Regions from separate parts of the Alkaliphilus crotonatoxidans genome, predicted to be linked through region 1. Evidence: riboswitches for the same ligand, from Rfam matches in the RefSeq annotation. Region 1 holds a riboswitch; the other holds the start of a gene.

Region 1 (7,499 bases):
TCTGGGCTTGGGCGTAGTATTTCTTTGATTTGAGGTGGAGCGTCCGGCACCACCTCCCAGGCCTGCGTTACTGCCACCATTGGTTCTTCCTGTGTTATTACCAAAGGTTCTTGGGGGTCTGGGGGTCGTATTCCATCGACCATTATACCAGTAGCCTCCCCCTGGCGGTGGCGGGCCATAATGCCCCCAATAGCCCCCAGGACCATAGCGTCTAATTCGACGACGACTAAAGGGGTTAAAGGGAATTCCATATCTTCTTCTGTAATAGGCTCCTCGGGTTTGCGTAACCAGGACAATTATGATAATTAAGAAGAAAATCATAACAATAAAGGTAATAAAGCCGCCCCCCGAGCTATTTCCTGTCTGCGAAGGCTGCGGTTGATTGGGCTGCCCTGGTGTAGCTAAATTTTTGAGATGATTGTCAAAGAATCCATACAGGGCATTGGCAGTTTCCCCTGCCCCCTGATCATAATTTTGTCTGGCAAAATAGGGCTCAAGATTTGAATCAAGAATGTTTTGTACTCTATTACTGGTTAAGCTTCCTTCAATATCCCTTCCGGTCACCATCCAGTAATCGTCATCGCCTATTGACATCAGCAGCAGTACATCCCTGGGCCCTGCCCCGATATCATCAAACATACGATAGGCATAATCCTGGATATGCTCATTTCCGGTGGTATTGACTGTCATGACATAAACACCAGCACCCTTTGTCCTTTGATAGGCTGTACTTTCCTGATTGATCGAATTACTTGTGTCGTTTCCTATCACCTCGGCATGGTCAAAAACATAGCTCCCAACCCCTTGGGCCTCACCAATATTATCACTCCATGTACCACCCAGCACATCAATAAAGGCAGCGTAGACCTCTAGGGCTCCCCGGTCATAGTTCCCTACTGCAAAGTCGGGCTCCAGGTATTCACCAAGGATTTGTGAAATCTTACCACTGCTTAGGGTAGCCTCAAGGCCCCGCCCCTGAACCGCCCAGTAATCATCGTCTCCAATTGACATCACAATAAGCAGGCCATTATTTTTTGCTGCGTCTCCGATTTCCCAGCGGTTAAACAGCTCTGTGGCATATTCCTCCATAGAGACTCCCCCGGTAAAATCCACCGTAACCATTACAATCTGGGCACCATTTATTTGATTCAAAAGATTTCCGTTATAGATCATCAGCTCCTCAGAGGCTTTGTCAATAACATTGGCAAAATCATTAACGTAAAACTCTGTAGTGGCCTCGGGAAAGGCACCTTGCCCAAAGGTAAACAGCGTTAAGCATAGAGCAAAGATAATCGTACAAACAATAGGTTTAATGGTTTTTTTAATCATACATCCTCCTTACTACTCATATAGCTCAAGGGGAGCTACAGAAGTAACGATTTTTAAAATATTGGCAGGAAAGGCCTTTAGTTTCTTATTATAGGCTATGGCATATTCATTATAGCTGCTTCTTTCAATAATTAGCTGTCGGGAATTTATCTCCGCCAGGAATCCATTACGATAGCCCTGATCCCGATCCGACAGGGGCAATGGCTCCAAAGCCCTGTATAGCTCCTCAGATGAGAAAATAAGCTCCTGGACGGCATCATACTTAGTATCTGGGGTCTTAGCCTGAGACAAGGCCTCTCTTTTATCCATTACGGCTTGAATCCGGGCATCATCCTTTTCCAAATAACGGCCCGCCACCACCGTCAAATTATAGCATTCTGCCATAATGGCCTCTAAATCCTGCTGAATGCCTACACCATTCTGTTCTTCACCTAAGTAAAATATGCTTTCTGCCTGGGTCCTCAATTTGCCCATAGAGCTTCGAAAGCCAATCAAAATGGTAAAGATAACAATAATAGTCGTCAGAATTTGGGCATTTTTTCGTCTTTGAAAAAATTCCATACTATCTTCTCCTATTCCTTTATCGTTCTTATTCTCTATTGTTTATTCCTAAGCTCGGCCCCAATTTGCCCCAGGGCCGCCTCTGCCTTAAGTTTTTCTTCAGTACAGCTTTGCTGAACAGTTAAAAGGCTGTCTAGGGTTTCAATTAGGCTTTCATTGGTTTCCTTCAGAGTGTCTAAATCAACCCCCTCTTTATCCTCATAGTGTGTATTTTTCAAAGCCCGGGTGTTTTCAGTGAGGATTTGCCTGGTGGCATTGGCCATATTCCTCTGGGTATTTAAGGCCTCTCTGGAATGGGCCAGCCCCAGGGCCATCATCATTTGATTTTTCCATAGAGGAATGGTGTTAACCAAAGAGGATTGAATCTTATCGACAATGGCACTGTCACTGTTTTGTAACAGTCTTAGCTGGGGGCCCATCTGCCTGCTTACAGCCCTTGAAAGCTCCAAATCGTATAGCTTTTTATCAAATTGTTCACAAAGGGCGGCCAGCTGATGGGCTTCGTTAATGTCCTCCTGGGCTTCAGTTTTTTGAGCCCTTTCCTGAATTAGCGGCAGCTCCTCTGTTAGAACCTGTCTAAGCCTTTCTCGACCCGCCAGAATGTACATTGTCAATTCCTTATAATAGTCAAGGTTTTTTTTCTGCATTTTATTAAAAAGGGTTATATCCTTCATTAGGCTAATTCGCTGGGCCTCCAATATTTCTGCTATTTCATCTATATTCCTTTCCACCTCTCGATAACGATTCATTAAATCAAGCTTCTGCCTTTTAGTCCGATTAAACCAGCTAAAGACTCCCTTTGGACCCTGGTAGGCTGAAAAATCCTTCAAGGCTTCCAACAGCCTGGTAATCAGTTCTTCTACCCTGACCATAGCCTTGTTATGAACATGATCAAGGGCATTATCAGAGAAATCGGCAATTCTGCGCTGGACCCCACTACCATACTGTAAAATTTGTACTGAATCAGTAAAATCAATTTTCTGAACGTACTCCTTCACCATTGACTGTTCCTGGGATGTCAGCTCCTTAAATTCCTGATCCTGTTCTAAAGCGTTAAGAGGTGTTATTTTAGATTGGAAATAATTTTGATTATGATCCACTCCGCTCCCCCCTCATCTATTGTCTGTTTTGGAAGGGGTTCATCTCTAGTCCCTCCTGTTGAATCATTTTTTCCAATACTTCTATTTCTATCGTGGCATCCATGGCCTTATCTGAGTAAAGGTCATCCAGCATTCTATTAAAGGCCTCAGTGACCTTATCAAGAATTCCCGATATTTTTTCCATGGCATCGGCTACATGGCCCCCGCCGGCGGTCTGCTTTTCAAATTCAATATAATTTTTAATCAGCTTAATAGTTGTTGGCAGATAATAGTTAATTAGCTGTCTTACCTGTCGAACCTTGTTGGGGTGCTTTTCTATAAAGGTTAGTATTTTTCCTGATACCCCTTCTATTCCTTGTATTTTTTGTTTCATATCACTGTTTACAATTGATTGCTGTAAGCCCCTTAGCTCTTTAATATATTCTTTCCCGGCCGTCAGGGCCTCATCTAATTCCTGATTCCCTGTATCAATTGGCTCCTCAACCATTGTCACCTTAGGCGGAATTAATTTTGAGAAAATAGCATATACCAGAGCCGACATGATGGCTGCAACTACAAAATCAAACCATCGATACAAGGGAAATATCAGTATGTACAAAAGCCAGGCGGCTCCGATACTGTAGATAGGTATTACCGATTTTACTTTAACCTCACGCATTAATAAGCTCCTTCCCTCCCAGAAATTTTCATTGGCGTCTATAATCATAATATGCATAGGTCACTAGGATTCTACACCTGCTTACAGACCTTCCTATATGGGCCTTCCAAATTATTGTACAAAGCTAGTTTAGCAAGATTATTACCTTTAGTCAATTAATTCAGGTTTTTCTCAGGTTACTTATGATTGCCAGAACTAAGTTTCAATTTGTTCTTTCCCGATAATGATTAAATTTATATTTGCATTTTATTAGTATGCTATGTTAAAATCTATATTAATAAAATTTCATCAAGCCGGATGAAGATAGTGGGATAAAAACCGTTATTGGACGAGCCTCTGGAGAGACTCAAAGGAGCACCGAAGGGGAAAGCCAGCCACGCTGGTGAAACTCTCAGGTAAAAGGACAGGGGATTTTTATTGATTCATGATGGATTTTTTGACTGTATTTTTATGCAGTTAAAATTCTTCCTTTCATGTAAAATATAAATTCACTTCTCCAGAGACTACAATCGCTTAGTCTCTTTTTTTATTACTATTATTAACCCAGGAGAGGAGTATGATTAATGAAGGCATTTATTACTGTAATCGGAAAGGACAAAATTGGCATCATTTATCGAGTAACATCGGTTTTGGAGGAAAGTCAGGTGAATATTTTAGATATTAACCAGACCCTGCTGCAGGACTACTTCACCATGATAATGTTGGTGGATTTAACCTTAATGGATATAAATTTTCAAAAACTGAAGGAAAGGCTGGATAAAGCTGCTGAGGAAATCGGAGTTTCTATTAAAATTCAACATGAGGACATATTTCATTCCATGCACAAAATCTAGTCGACGGGGGGCATTATCTAATGATCAATTCGCAAAACATAATGGAAACCATTAATATGATTGAAAGGGAAAAATTAGACATTCGGACCATTACCATGGGTATATCCCTTTTAGATTGCGCCAGCAGTAATGGCCAAGAGGCCCGTACTAAAATCTATGACAAAATAACCCGCCATGCCGAAAATCTGGTGCGGGTCGGTGAGGCCATTGAAACTGAATATGGTATTCCCATTATCAACAAAAGAATTTCAGTAACCCCTATGGCCATTGTGGCTCAAAGCAGCGAGGATACAGGGTATGTTGAATTTGCCAGAACTTTAGACAAGGCTGCCAGTACCGTTGGTGTTAACTTTATCGGCGGATTTTCAGCCCTTGTCCATAAGGGCTATACCAAGGGTGACGAAATTTTGATTCGATCAATACCTGAAGCCCTGGCTGCCACCGAACGGGTTTGTTCTTCTGTTAATATTGGTTGTAGCAAGTCTGGTATTAATATGAAAGCCGTTCAGGATATGGGGGAAATTATTAAGGAAACGGCTTATCTGACCAGGGAAGCGGACAGCATCGGCTGTGCCAAGCTGGTGGTCTTTGCCAATGCCGTAGAGGATAACCCCTTTATGGCCGGCGCCTTTCATGGGGTGGGGGAGGCAGAATGTGTGATCAATGTTGGGGTCAGCGGCCCTGGCGTCATTAAATCTGCCTTGGTCAATTTAAAGGATGCTCCCTTCGATGCAGTGGCAGAAACCATTAAGAAAACCGCCTTTAAAATTACAAGGGTAGGCCAATTGGTAGCCAATGAAGCCTCTAGCCGTTTAGGGGTACCCTTTGGTATTGTAGATCTTTCCCTGGCTCCAACGCCCCAGGTGGGAGACAGTGTTGCCAGAATTTTAGAGGAGCTTGGCCTGGAAAGCTGCGGCTGCCATGGTACCACAGCAGCCCTGGCGATGCTGAATGATGCAGTAAAAAAAGGGGGAATCATGGCTTCTTCCCATGTGGGTGGACTGAGCGGTGCTTTTATACCCGTCAGCGAAGATGAGGGAATGATCAATGCTGTAAATACAGGCTCTTTAAATTTGGAAAAGCTTGAGGCCATGACCTGTGTTTGCTCCGTTGGCCTTGACATGATTGCCATTCCAGGCGATACTCCTGCTTCAACCATTTCAGCCATTATTGCCGATGAAGCCGCCATTGGAGTAATTAACCAAAAAACCACCGCAGTCAGGCTAATTCCTGTTTACGGAAAGGGCCTCGGCCAGCAGGCCGTATTTGGAGGATTATTGGGCAGGGCCCCCATCATGGCTGTAAGCCCCTTCTCCAGTAAAGCCTTTATTAGCCGAGGGGGCAGAATTCCTGCCCCTATCCATAGCTTTAAAAATTAATGATTACCGCCCAGGGTAACATAGCTCAATTTATGAGCCATTGGAATCGCCCTGGGTTTTCCCTTCATGGGAATCGATTAAATCCATAATTTTATCTACTGTCAGAATTTCGTTAGTAATATACCTGCCATTATAAAACAGACTGTAGGTGGTAACCCCACAGGGAGCATTTTGGGCCTCTTCATAGCTTCGATACTGGTGACTATAGGCCTTCACTCCCCTTGATTCGGCAGCCCTGATGGCATCAGCCACATAATCTGCACTGTAAGGACATTGGTGGGTGTAGTATATGGCAAGGCCCTGTTGATTGGCAATGCTGGCAGCCTTGGCCCCTTCTTTAAATTTGGGCTTGATCCCTCCTTCTTTAAATTCAAGGTATAGAAGCTGAAAATAGGGCGGTGCTTCATCACATACCTGAAAGCCATGCTTTACGAAAAATGGTTTGTCAGAAAGAAAGGGTCTTTTTTTATTTGATGAAATGGCCACCAGCCCTTTCTTGCCCTGGGCCCTGGCATCTGCTTCACATTGGGCCAGCAACGCTTTTCCATAGCCTTTGCCCTTAAACCGGCCAGATACCCAAAAACAATTAATGTACATGTAGTCTGCTGCATCAATGGGGCTCCAGGCCCTTTCGGCAGGAACATATTCGATGAAGGCCTTTCCCCTGACGTCGACCTTTAAAAAGACAAGGCCATCATCAAAGCACTGTTTTAACCATTCTTTTTTAGTAGCTACACCCTGTCGCCCCTTTTTATCAGCCAAGGAACAGCAGATATGTTCCTGTTCAATATTTTCTTTGTTAAGTTTGATAAGCTTCTCCATTTTTATCCCTCCAATAGATTACCTTGCCCTTAATTTAATGATATATTACCATATACGACAGGTATATGTCTTATTTAACTATTTAATTGGTTTTTCTTTTCCCCCATAAGTGACCATATTCTATTAATATTACAAAAAATTTACATATTTTATCTTAATATATTCTTAATTGTAATGCTATTGGATTAATTGCTATAATAGCTGTAGAGTATTTGACCAGGGGGTGTCGAAAATTATTGCCCGTCAAGAAAAAAGAAGCTATTATAATCGAATCACCATTTATTTTATAATCTACTTTCTTATGTTTCAACTTGTCATTGTTCTGACCAATCCTGAAAAAATTATTTATCAGGATCGAATGAATTATGATTTGGTCAAGAACCGTACAGCCAATATCGAGGCTGTTTTTAAAGAGGTCAAGCACATTATAGAGGAGGAGCATTTAGAAAATTATGTTGTAATTCTGGGAGATTCCGTGGCCTATAGCAGCCCTGGCCCTGCCAACACCTCTATTGGACATTATCTTAATGCCAAGGCCCAAAGGGAGGGCTTACAGCTTAGGGTATTCAATTTATCCATGCCCTCCATGGAAATCGGTGATGTTTATACTATGATGCTAAAGATGGACGAATATGGTATTTCTCGAGATAATTTGGTTATCGATATCCTTTATTCCGGATTTTTAAATCGCAATAAAGCATCTCGAGTTTTTTGGTTGGCACCTCAGCTAAGGGAGCTTGATCCCTTGGTTTATGAAGAAGAAAATATGGATGCCGATTTGCCCGAGATGAAAACCAATTATTTGCAAAGGCTTTTG
Region 2 (7,499 bases), on a different contig from region 1:
TTAACCTGTTCCCTTGATGGATGTGGTTGTCTATCAAGGCCGCCAGCAGGTTATTGGCCGTGGTGATGGCATGGATGTCTCCTGTAAAGTGAAGGTTGATATCTTCCATCGGTACCACCTGGGCATATCCCCCTCCGGCGGCTCCGCCCTTTACTCCGAAGCAGGGCCCAAGGGAGGGCTCCCTCAGGGTGGTAACGGTCTTTTTACCGATTTTATTTAGCCCCATGCTCAAGCCCACATTGGTGGTAGTTTTACCTTCGCCGGCGGCAGTAGGATTGATGGCTGTTACCAGAATCAGCTTGCCATCCCTTTGATTTTCCAGCCTTTTATAGAGGTCAAGGGATATTTTACCCTTATATTTTCCGTATAGATCAAGGTCATCCTCTGAGATATTCAATTGCTTAGCGATTTCAACAATCGGCAGCATTTTAGCCTCCTGGGCTATTTGTACATCGGTCTTCATATTCTTCACCCCTTATATTTTTTTAGCAGCCATCACGGTATTGTAAAGCAGCATGGTAATGGTCATGGGTCCTACTCCACCGGGAACGGGGGTAATGGCCCCTGCAATTTCCTTTACCTGTTCAAAATCAACATCCCCCACCAGCTTGCCCTCCAGACGGTTTACTCCGACATCTATTACCACAGCTCCCGGTTTGACCATATCGGCTGTGACAAAGTTGGGTTTCCCTAGGGCCGCCACCAGAATATCTGCTTGGCGGGTCATTTCCTTAAGGTTTTTGGTTCGGGAATGACAGATGGTGACTGTAGCGTTTCTTTGCAGCAATAGACTGGCAGCAGGTTTACCCACAATATTGCTCCTGCCTATGATCACAGCATGCTTCCCTTCGATTTCTATTCCCTCTAAATCCAATAGCTTTATAATTCCGTGGGGGGTACAGGGCAGCATGGTTTCCTCTCCCACCGATAGCTTTCCTGCATTAATGGGATGGAAGCCATCTACATCCTTTTTCGGGTCAATTTTTTCGATAACCAGCTTTTCATTAATGTGCCCAGGCAAAGGCAGTTGCACAAGAATTCCATGGATATCGGCCTTTTGATTTAAAACTTCAATTTTTTGTAATAGCTCTTCCTCGGTGGTAACTGCCGGCATCTCATAGACCTCTGAGTGGATTCCCAGCTCAAGGCAGGCCTTGTGCTTTTTACTGACATACACCTTTGAAGCGGGGTCTTCTCCTACAATAATAACGGCTAGGCCCGGTACAGTTCCCTTTTCATTTTTTAGGTTCTTTACCTGCTGTTCCAGCTCTGCTCTAATTTTTTTGGCTGCTGCTTTTCCGTCGATTAAATACATATCCTCACCACCCATGTTTATATTTTTATTCCTGACTCCACTTCAACACCAATTCCCTGGCGGCCTTTGCCTCATCAATCCGCCTGACAGGGGTATGATAGGGAGCCTCCTTAAGGATTTGCGGATTTTCCCTGGCTTCCTCAGCAATTTTAATCATGGTTTCGATAAAGCCGTCAAGGGTCTCAAGGCTTTCGGTCTCGGTTGGCTCAATCATAATGGCCTGGTTGACAATCAAGGGGAAGTAGATTGTCGGCGGATGATAGCCATAATCCAGTAATCGTTTGGCGATATCTAAGGTTGTAATTTCTTTCTCGTTTTTATCCAAGCCTCCCAATACAAATTCATGCTTGCACACCTGCTGTATGGGGAGGTAATAATGATCCTTTAAGCGACTCATCATATAATTGGCATTGAGGACTGCCGTTTCGCTGACCTCCCTCAGGCCCTGGGGCCCCATGGATCGAATATAGGCATAGGCCCTGACCATTACACCAAAGTTACCATAGAAATTTTTGATCTTTCCGATGGAAAGGGGGCGATCATAGTCCAGTACAAAGGTGTCTCCCTGTTTTTCAACCACAGGAACCGGCAGGAAGGGTACTAGATCCTCCCTTACCCCAACGGGGCCGCTGCCCGGTCCACCGCCGCCATGGGGGGTGGAAAAGGTTTTATGAAGGTTAAAATGAATGACGTCAAAGCCCATATCACCAGGCCGTGAAATTCCCATAATGGCATTCATATTGGCGCCATCATAATATAACAGGCCCCCGGCTTCATGGACTAAATCGGCTATTTCCTTAATATTGCTTTCAAATAATCCCAGGGTGCTGGGGTTGGTCAGCATTAGGCCTGCCACCTCATCACTTAGGGCTGCTTTTAGGGCATCTAAATTCACGGCACCCATTTCGTCGGATTCAATTTCAATAATATCAAAGCCAGCCACCGCCGCACTGGATGGGTTTGTGCCATGGGCGGAATCGGGAACGATGATTTTTTTCCGCTTCAAATCACCCCGATTTTCATGATAGGCCTTAATAATCATCAGCCCCGCCAGTTCCCCGTGGGCTCCAGCAGCAGGCTGTAGCGATACCCTGGCCATACCTGCAATTTCAGAAAGCATTTCATCAAGGCTGTACATCAATTCCAGGGCCCCTTGAACCGTTTCCTGGGGCTGATAGGGGTGAAGGCTGCTGAAACCCTCCAGGACAGCGGCATCCTCGTTAATTTTGGGGTTGTATTTCATGGTGCAGGAGCCCAAAGGATAAAAGCCCGTATCTACCCCATAGTTTTTATTTGATAGATTGGTGAAGTGCCGAACCACATCCACCTCACTGACCTCGGGTAAATTCAGCTCTTCTTCTGCCAAATAATTACCTGGAATCAGCTCCTTCAGCTCCCTTGCCTCTACATCGTTTTGGGGCAGGGAATAGGCTCGTCTTCCTTCCTTTGACAGTTCAAAGATGAGTTTATTGTATGCCTTCATTTGATCACCTCCATCAGGGCTGCCAGGCGGTCAATTTCAGCCCGGGTGCGTTTTTCAGTGACACAGAGGAGCAGTCCGTTTTTCAGCTGCGGGTAATCCCTTTCCAGCTGGTAACCGCCGATGATTTGCTCCTTTAACAGCTCCCCGTTGACATGGTGGCTGTCCAGATCACTGGTGATGGCAAATTCCTTGAAGAAGGGTCGATTGAAAAGTGGTTTGAATTTCTTTGTTTCAGTAATTCGCTCCAGGGCATAATGGGCTTTTTGTGTGCTTTGAAGGGCTACCTCCCGTAGACCCTTTTTTCCCATGGTAGTCAGGTAAATGGCCGCCATCAAAGCATTTAACCCTTGATTGGAGCAGATGTTTGATGTTGCCTTATATCTTCTGATATGCTGCTCCCGGGCCTGTAAGGTTAGGACAAAGGCCCGTTTTCCATCTACATCAACTGACTGCCCCACAATTCTGCCGGGCATTTTTCTGACCAGCTTTGATTTGGCGGCTAAAAATCCCAGATAAGGTCCACCAAAATTCAAGGGATTACCAAAGGCCTGGGCATCACCAACGGCAATGTCGGCCCCCAGCTGCCCGGGACTTTTTAAAATCCCCAGGGAAATGGGGTCCACCACCATAATCAGGCTGCCCTTCCCCTGATGAATCAAGGCCTCTGCCTCTGTTACATCCTCTATGGCACCAAAGAAGTTGGGGCTTTGTATAATCACCCCTGCCGTATCCTTGTTCACCAGCTCCCTCAGGGCCGATGAATCGGTGACGCCATCCTTCATGGGAATTTCTATAACCTCTACCTCTCTAAACTTCAGGTAGGTATGTAATATTTTTCTGATTTCAGGGTGTACGGTTTCTGAAACGGCAATGGTGCTTTTTCTGGCGGCCTCAACAGCCATCATGGCAGCTTCAACACAGGCGGTGCCCCCGTCATACATGGAGGCATTGGCCACATCCATTCCCGTTAGCTGACTCATCATGGTTTGATATTCAAAGATTACCTGCAGGGTTCCCTGGCTGATTTCAGGCTGATAGGGGGTGTAGGCGGTATAGAACTCTGATCTCATGGCTAAATGCTTGACAATTGATGGAATGTAATGGTCGTAGGCCCCCGCCCCTAAAAAGGTGGCCATTTGACCAGTGCCTTTGTTTTTTCCTGCCAGCTGCTTCATGTGCTGTGACAGCTCCATTTCTGAAAGGGCCTCAGGCAAATCAAGGCTCCCCTTCATCCGCAGGGCTTCTGGAATATCACAAAAGAGCTCCTCTACAGCCTTTACTCCTATTTCCTCGAGCATTTGGGCTCGATCGGCTTCAGTATTGGGTATGTACCTGTGCATACTGATCCTCCTTATTGTTCTTCACAGAATTTATGGTAATCTTCTGCACTCATTAATCCTTCCAGTTCTGATTCATTGGTTAGTTCCACCACAATCATCCAGGCAGAAAAGGCATCTTCGTTAACCAATTGGGGAGAGCCCACCAGTTCTTCATTTACCTCTAAAACCTTGCCGCTTACCGGCATGTAGGCATCCGATGCTGCCTTAACAGACTCAATGACACCGAAGGAATCTCCGGAATTAAGCTCGTCATCCACCTCTGGCAGCTCTACGAATACAATTTCGCCCAATTGGTGCTGAGCATAGTCGGTTACTCCAATGGTGGCCTGGTTACCTTCTACCTTTACCCATTCATGATCCTTTGAATAATATAATCCCTCAACTGTTTTCATATTGACTTCCTCCTTCATTTTTTATTGACCAGCTACCTTCAATTATATGAATAAATGACTTGAAGTTAAATTACTTTTTATATTTTTTGGTATAGAATTTTTTACTGACTACTACGGCCTTCAGCAGTCTTTTTCTGACTTTAATTTCAAGGGGAGTACCTAAGGCACTGTATTCAATGGGTACCATGGCCAGACCTACGGGCTTTTTCAAGGTTGGGGACAGATAGCCAGTAGTGACAAAGCCCACCTCTTTTCCGTCAACCACCACCTCATAGCCATGACGAGGAATCCCCTTGTCTAGCAGCTCGAAGCCGACAATTTTTCTTTTCAGACCTTCTTGTTTTTGTTTTACCAGGGCATCCTTTCCAATAAACTGAGCCTTATCAAGCTTGACAAAAAAGCCAAGGCCTGCTTCCAGGGGGGTAATTTCTTCAGAAAGCTCATTGCCATAGAGGGGCAGTGAGGCTTCAAATCGCAGGGTATCTCGAGAGCCAAGGCCTGCTGCCTTAATCCCCTTTTCCTTCCCTGCCTCCATGATTAAGTCCCAAATTTTGGGGGCACTTTCATGGTTTAAGTAAATTTCGAAGCCATCTTCACCGGTATAGCCAGTTCTTGAAACCAGGCAGCTAACTCCTTGAATTTTGACATCTCGGTTACAATAGAAGAATTTAATTTCTGATAAATCTGTATCGGTGAGCTTTTGCAGTATCGCCTGGGCCTCGGGACCCTGCAGGGCCATTTCGGAATAGTCTTCAGACACATTCTTTAATTCAATCTCATAGTCCCCAACTTGGTCGAGCATCCATTGAAAGTCCTTTTCAATATTGCTGGCATTGATCACCAGAAAGAAATGATCGTGGGCAAATTTATATACCAATAAATCGTCCACAATGCCCCCATGGGGATAACACATTAGACTGTAAAGGATCTGATTATCTTCCAGAACCGAGGCATCGTTGGTTATTAGGTTTTGTACAAAGGCCAGGGCATCCTTTCCCTTTACCTCTACTTCACCCATGTGGGAAACATCGAATAACCCTGCCGCATTTCGTACCGCCTCGTGCTCCTGAATAATTCCCTCGTACTCCACCGGCAGTGACCATCCGGCAAAATCAATCATTTTACCGCCATACCTGCTGTGGCTATCGTATAGGGATGTTTTTCTTGGCTCTGACATGGCTTACCTCCTCCTTTCAATTTTAAAACCTGAATACACTTTATTGTTAGCTTTTTCCCAGGAACCTTAGATTATGAATTTTTAGTACATAGATTTATCTACCCCTAAAAATCAAAGGTACCCTGACAATTTTTTTGCAGCAAAAAAGGGGCATAACAGCACACTATTGATGCCATTATACCCCTCTGTTTTTAGGCCTGAGAGCTTCTACAATAATTGTATTTCTCCTTCGGCGCCGATTGAACGGACTCTTCAGAGTTCCATCCAATAGCGATACGGGTGCCTGAAAGTTTCTATAAAAAGGTGGCACTTTTTATATTGCTTCTTCGGCTATCTCAGCGTTATATGAGATATCTCTCGCTATTTTCATCTGGGCTTTTATTCAGTTATTGTAAAAATATATATTATCTTCTAAATTATATTACAATTCAGGATGAAAATGCAATGGTGGTTAATTTTTTAACCTATTCTTTCAACTCCCGTTGAACCTGTTCACGCCAAAGGGTAGGCACCTGTTCAATGGTTCTGAGGCCTTTTTGAATCAGGCTTACGTATACCGCAACCATTATGCCTCACCTCCCGCCAGTAGCTCGGCAATTTCAGCCAGGGCCAATTGCAGAGCTGTATAGTTTTCTTCGTTTTGTGTTCTTAAATCTGCTATAACTGCTTGCAGGCTGCTGTTTTCTTCCTCCAGGTCTTGAATTCTTTGCTGGAGCAATTCGAAGGATACAGCAGGCTCATGGGTTTCCTGGCTCCACTGGTCGCCTTCCCATTTTCGCCACAGGAAGGTTTGATTATATTCGGGCAGTTTAACATAGCACGATAGCCCTGCTGGAAGCAGTTCTGTTCGGGTTATAATTTCGGTACAGATTTGGTTTTCGTTTAGTTTTGCGTAGTAAAGCATTTTATCATCGTCCTTTCTTATTTTCCAAATGCAAACCATTGTACAGGAATGTCATAATTGATAATACTAGTAATTTTTATTTTAAAGTTATTTTGTCCAAATATTGGAGCAGGATCGGTATACCCTTCGAATAGACAATCACTATTAATATAGTAAAACATATGTGCCATTGCATTCCTATTTTTCCTATCATCTGGAGAAGAATTAAATCTAAAATCATCATTTTTCTGTAGGAAGGGTGTTTCATATGCTACAGCAGTATTTGTACTATCCCTTGTGCCTATAAATAAAATATGTGGTCTAGGGCCCTGCGAATAATTAGTTCTACCAAAAACAAATTCTGGTTCAAATGGTAATCCAGATATCTCCACGCTCCCATTCACTAGATTTGTTGTGCCCGTTGCCATTTTATATCCCTCTTGCAACGTCCCCACAACCCCACCAATATTTACCCCCTGCCTCACATTACCTGGTATAAGGTTCGGAAAACTTGCCATTACTTTTCCACTGCCGTTATGATACCCTTGAGGAATTATATATTGCCCCCCCTGGGTCGTAATGGTATTTGTTACTGCCCCTCGATTGGCCATGGTGCCTATTAGCTTTGATTTGGGATTTGTAGTGTAAAAGGTTTTTCCACTTAAAACATTGGCCGCTGCTGCATCCCCTGTTAGGGCCAATTCCCCTGTTACTAATCCTTTTTTTGTTCCAAGGGTGTATCCTTCCATTACCTCTGCGGAGGTGGCTGTTCCGTACTCACCTCCTTCGCCCAGGTCTTGAAAAACCGAGTTTAACTGGGCAATCATTTCTGTATTCCCCTGCTGCCCTGCTGCTAAATTAAGGGGGTATGTGTACCCAACTTGTGGCAACGGATAGGGTATGGTTTCG

The links. A riboswitch is a leader RNA that binds a small molecule or an ion and turns the genes downstream of it on or off. The one in region 1 is predicted to bind glycine.
Region 2: it holds a riboswitch for glycine, as region 1 does, so the genes downstream of both, gcvT (glycine cleavage system aminomethyltransferase GcvT) here and ACYQ1I_RS14090 (ACT domain-containing protein) in region 1, are expected to answer to the same signal.

Annotation. Positions count from the first base shown of each region.
Region 1 covers NZ_BAAHXS010000006.1:431,372-438,870, reverse strand. The annotation lists gene ACYQ1I_RS14110 (TPM domain-containing protein) at 1-1,329, opposite strand, end outside; gene ACYQ1I_RS14105 (LemA family protein) at 1,342-1,890, opposite strand; gene ACYQ1I_RS14100 (toxic anion resistance protein) at 1,926-2,990, opposite strand; gene ACYQ1I_RS14095 (5-bromo-4-chloroindolyl phosphate hydrolysis family protein) at 3,007-3,648, opposite strand; glycine riboswitch at 3,975-4,065, shown strand; gene ACYQ1I_RS14090 (ACT domain-containing protein) at 4,212-4,481, shown strand; gene ACYQ1I_RS14085 (PFL family protein) at 4,502-5,860, shown strand; gene ACYQ1I_RS14080 (GNAT family N-acetyltransferase) at 5,891-6,682, opposite strand; gene ACYQ1I_RS14075 (SGNH/GDSL hydrolase family protein) at 6,906-7,499, shown strand, end outside.
Region 2 covers NZ_BAAHXS010000004.1:1,407,869-1,415,367, reverse strand. The annotation lists gene ACYQ1I_RS09345 (formate--tetrahydrofolate ligase) at 1-463, opposite strand, end outside; gene folD (bifunctional methylenetetrahydrofolate dehydrogenase/methenyltetrahydrofolate cyclohydrolase FolD) at 476-1,315, opposite strand; gene gcvPB (aminomethyl-transferring glycine dehydrogenase subunit GcvPB) at 1,341-2,798, opposite strand; gene gcvPA (aminomethyl-transferring glycine dehydrogenase subunit GcvPA) at 2,795-4,138, opposite strand; gene gcvH (glycine cleavage system protein GcvH) at 4,150-4,530, opposite strand; gene gcvT (glycine cleavage system aminomethyltransferase GcvT) at 4,601-5,707, opposite strand; glycine riboswitch at 5,891-5,965, opposite strand; glycine riboswitch at 5,969-6,077, opposite strand; gene ACYQ1I_RS09315 (CD1375 family protein) at 6,172-6,273, opposite strand; gene ACYQ1I_RS09310 (hypothetical protein) at 6,273-6,611, opposite strand; gene ACYQ1I_RS09305 (hypothetical protein) at 6,629-7,499, opposite strand, start outside.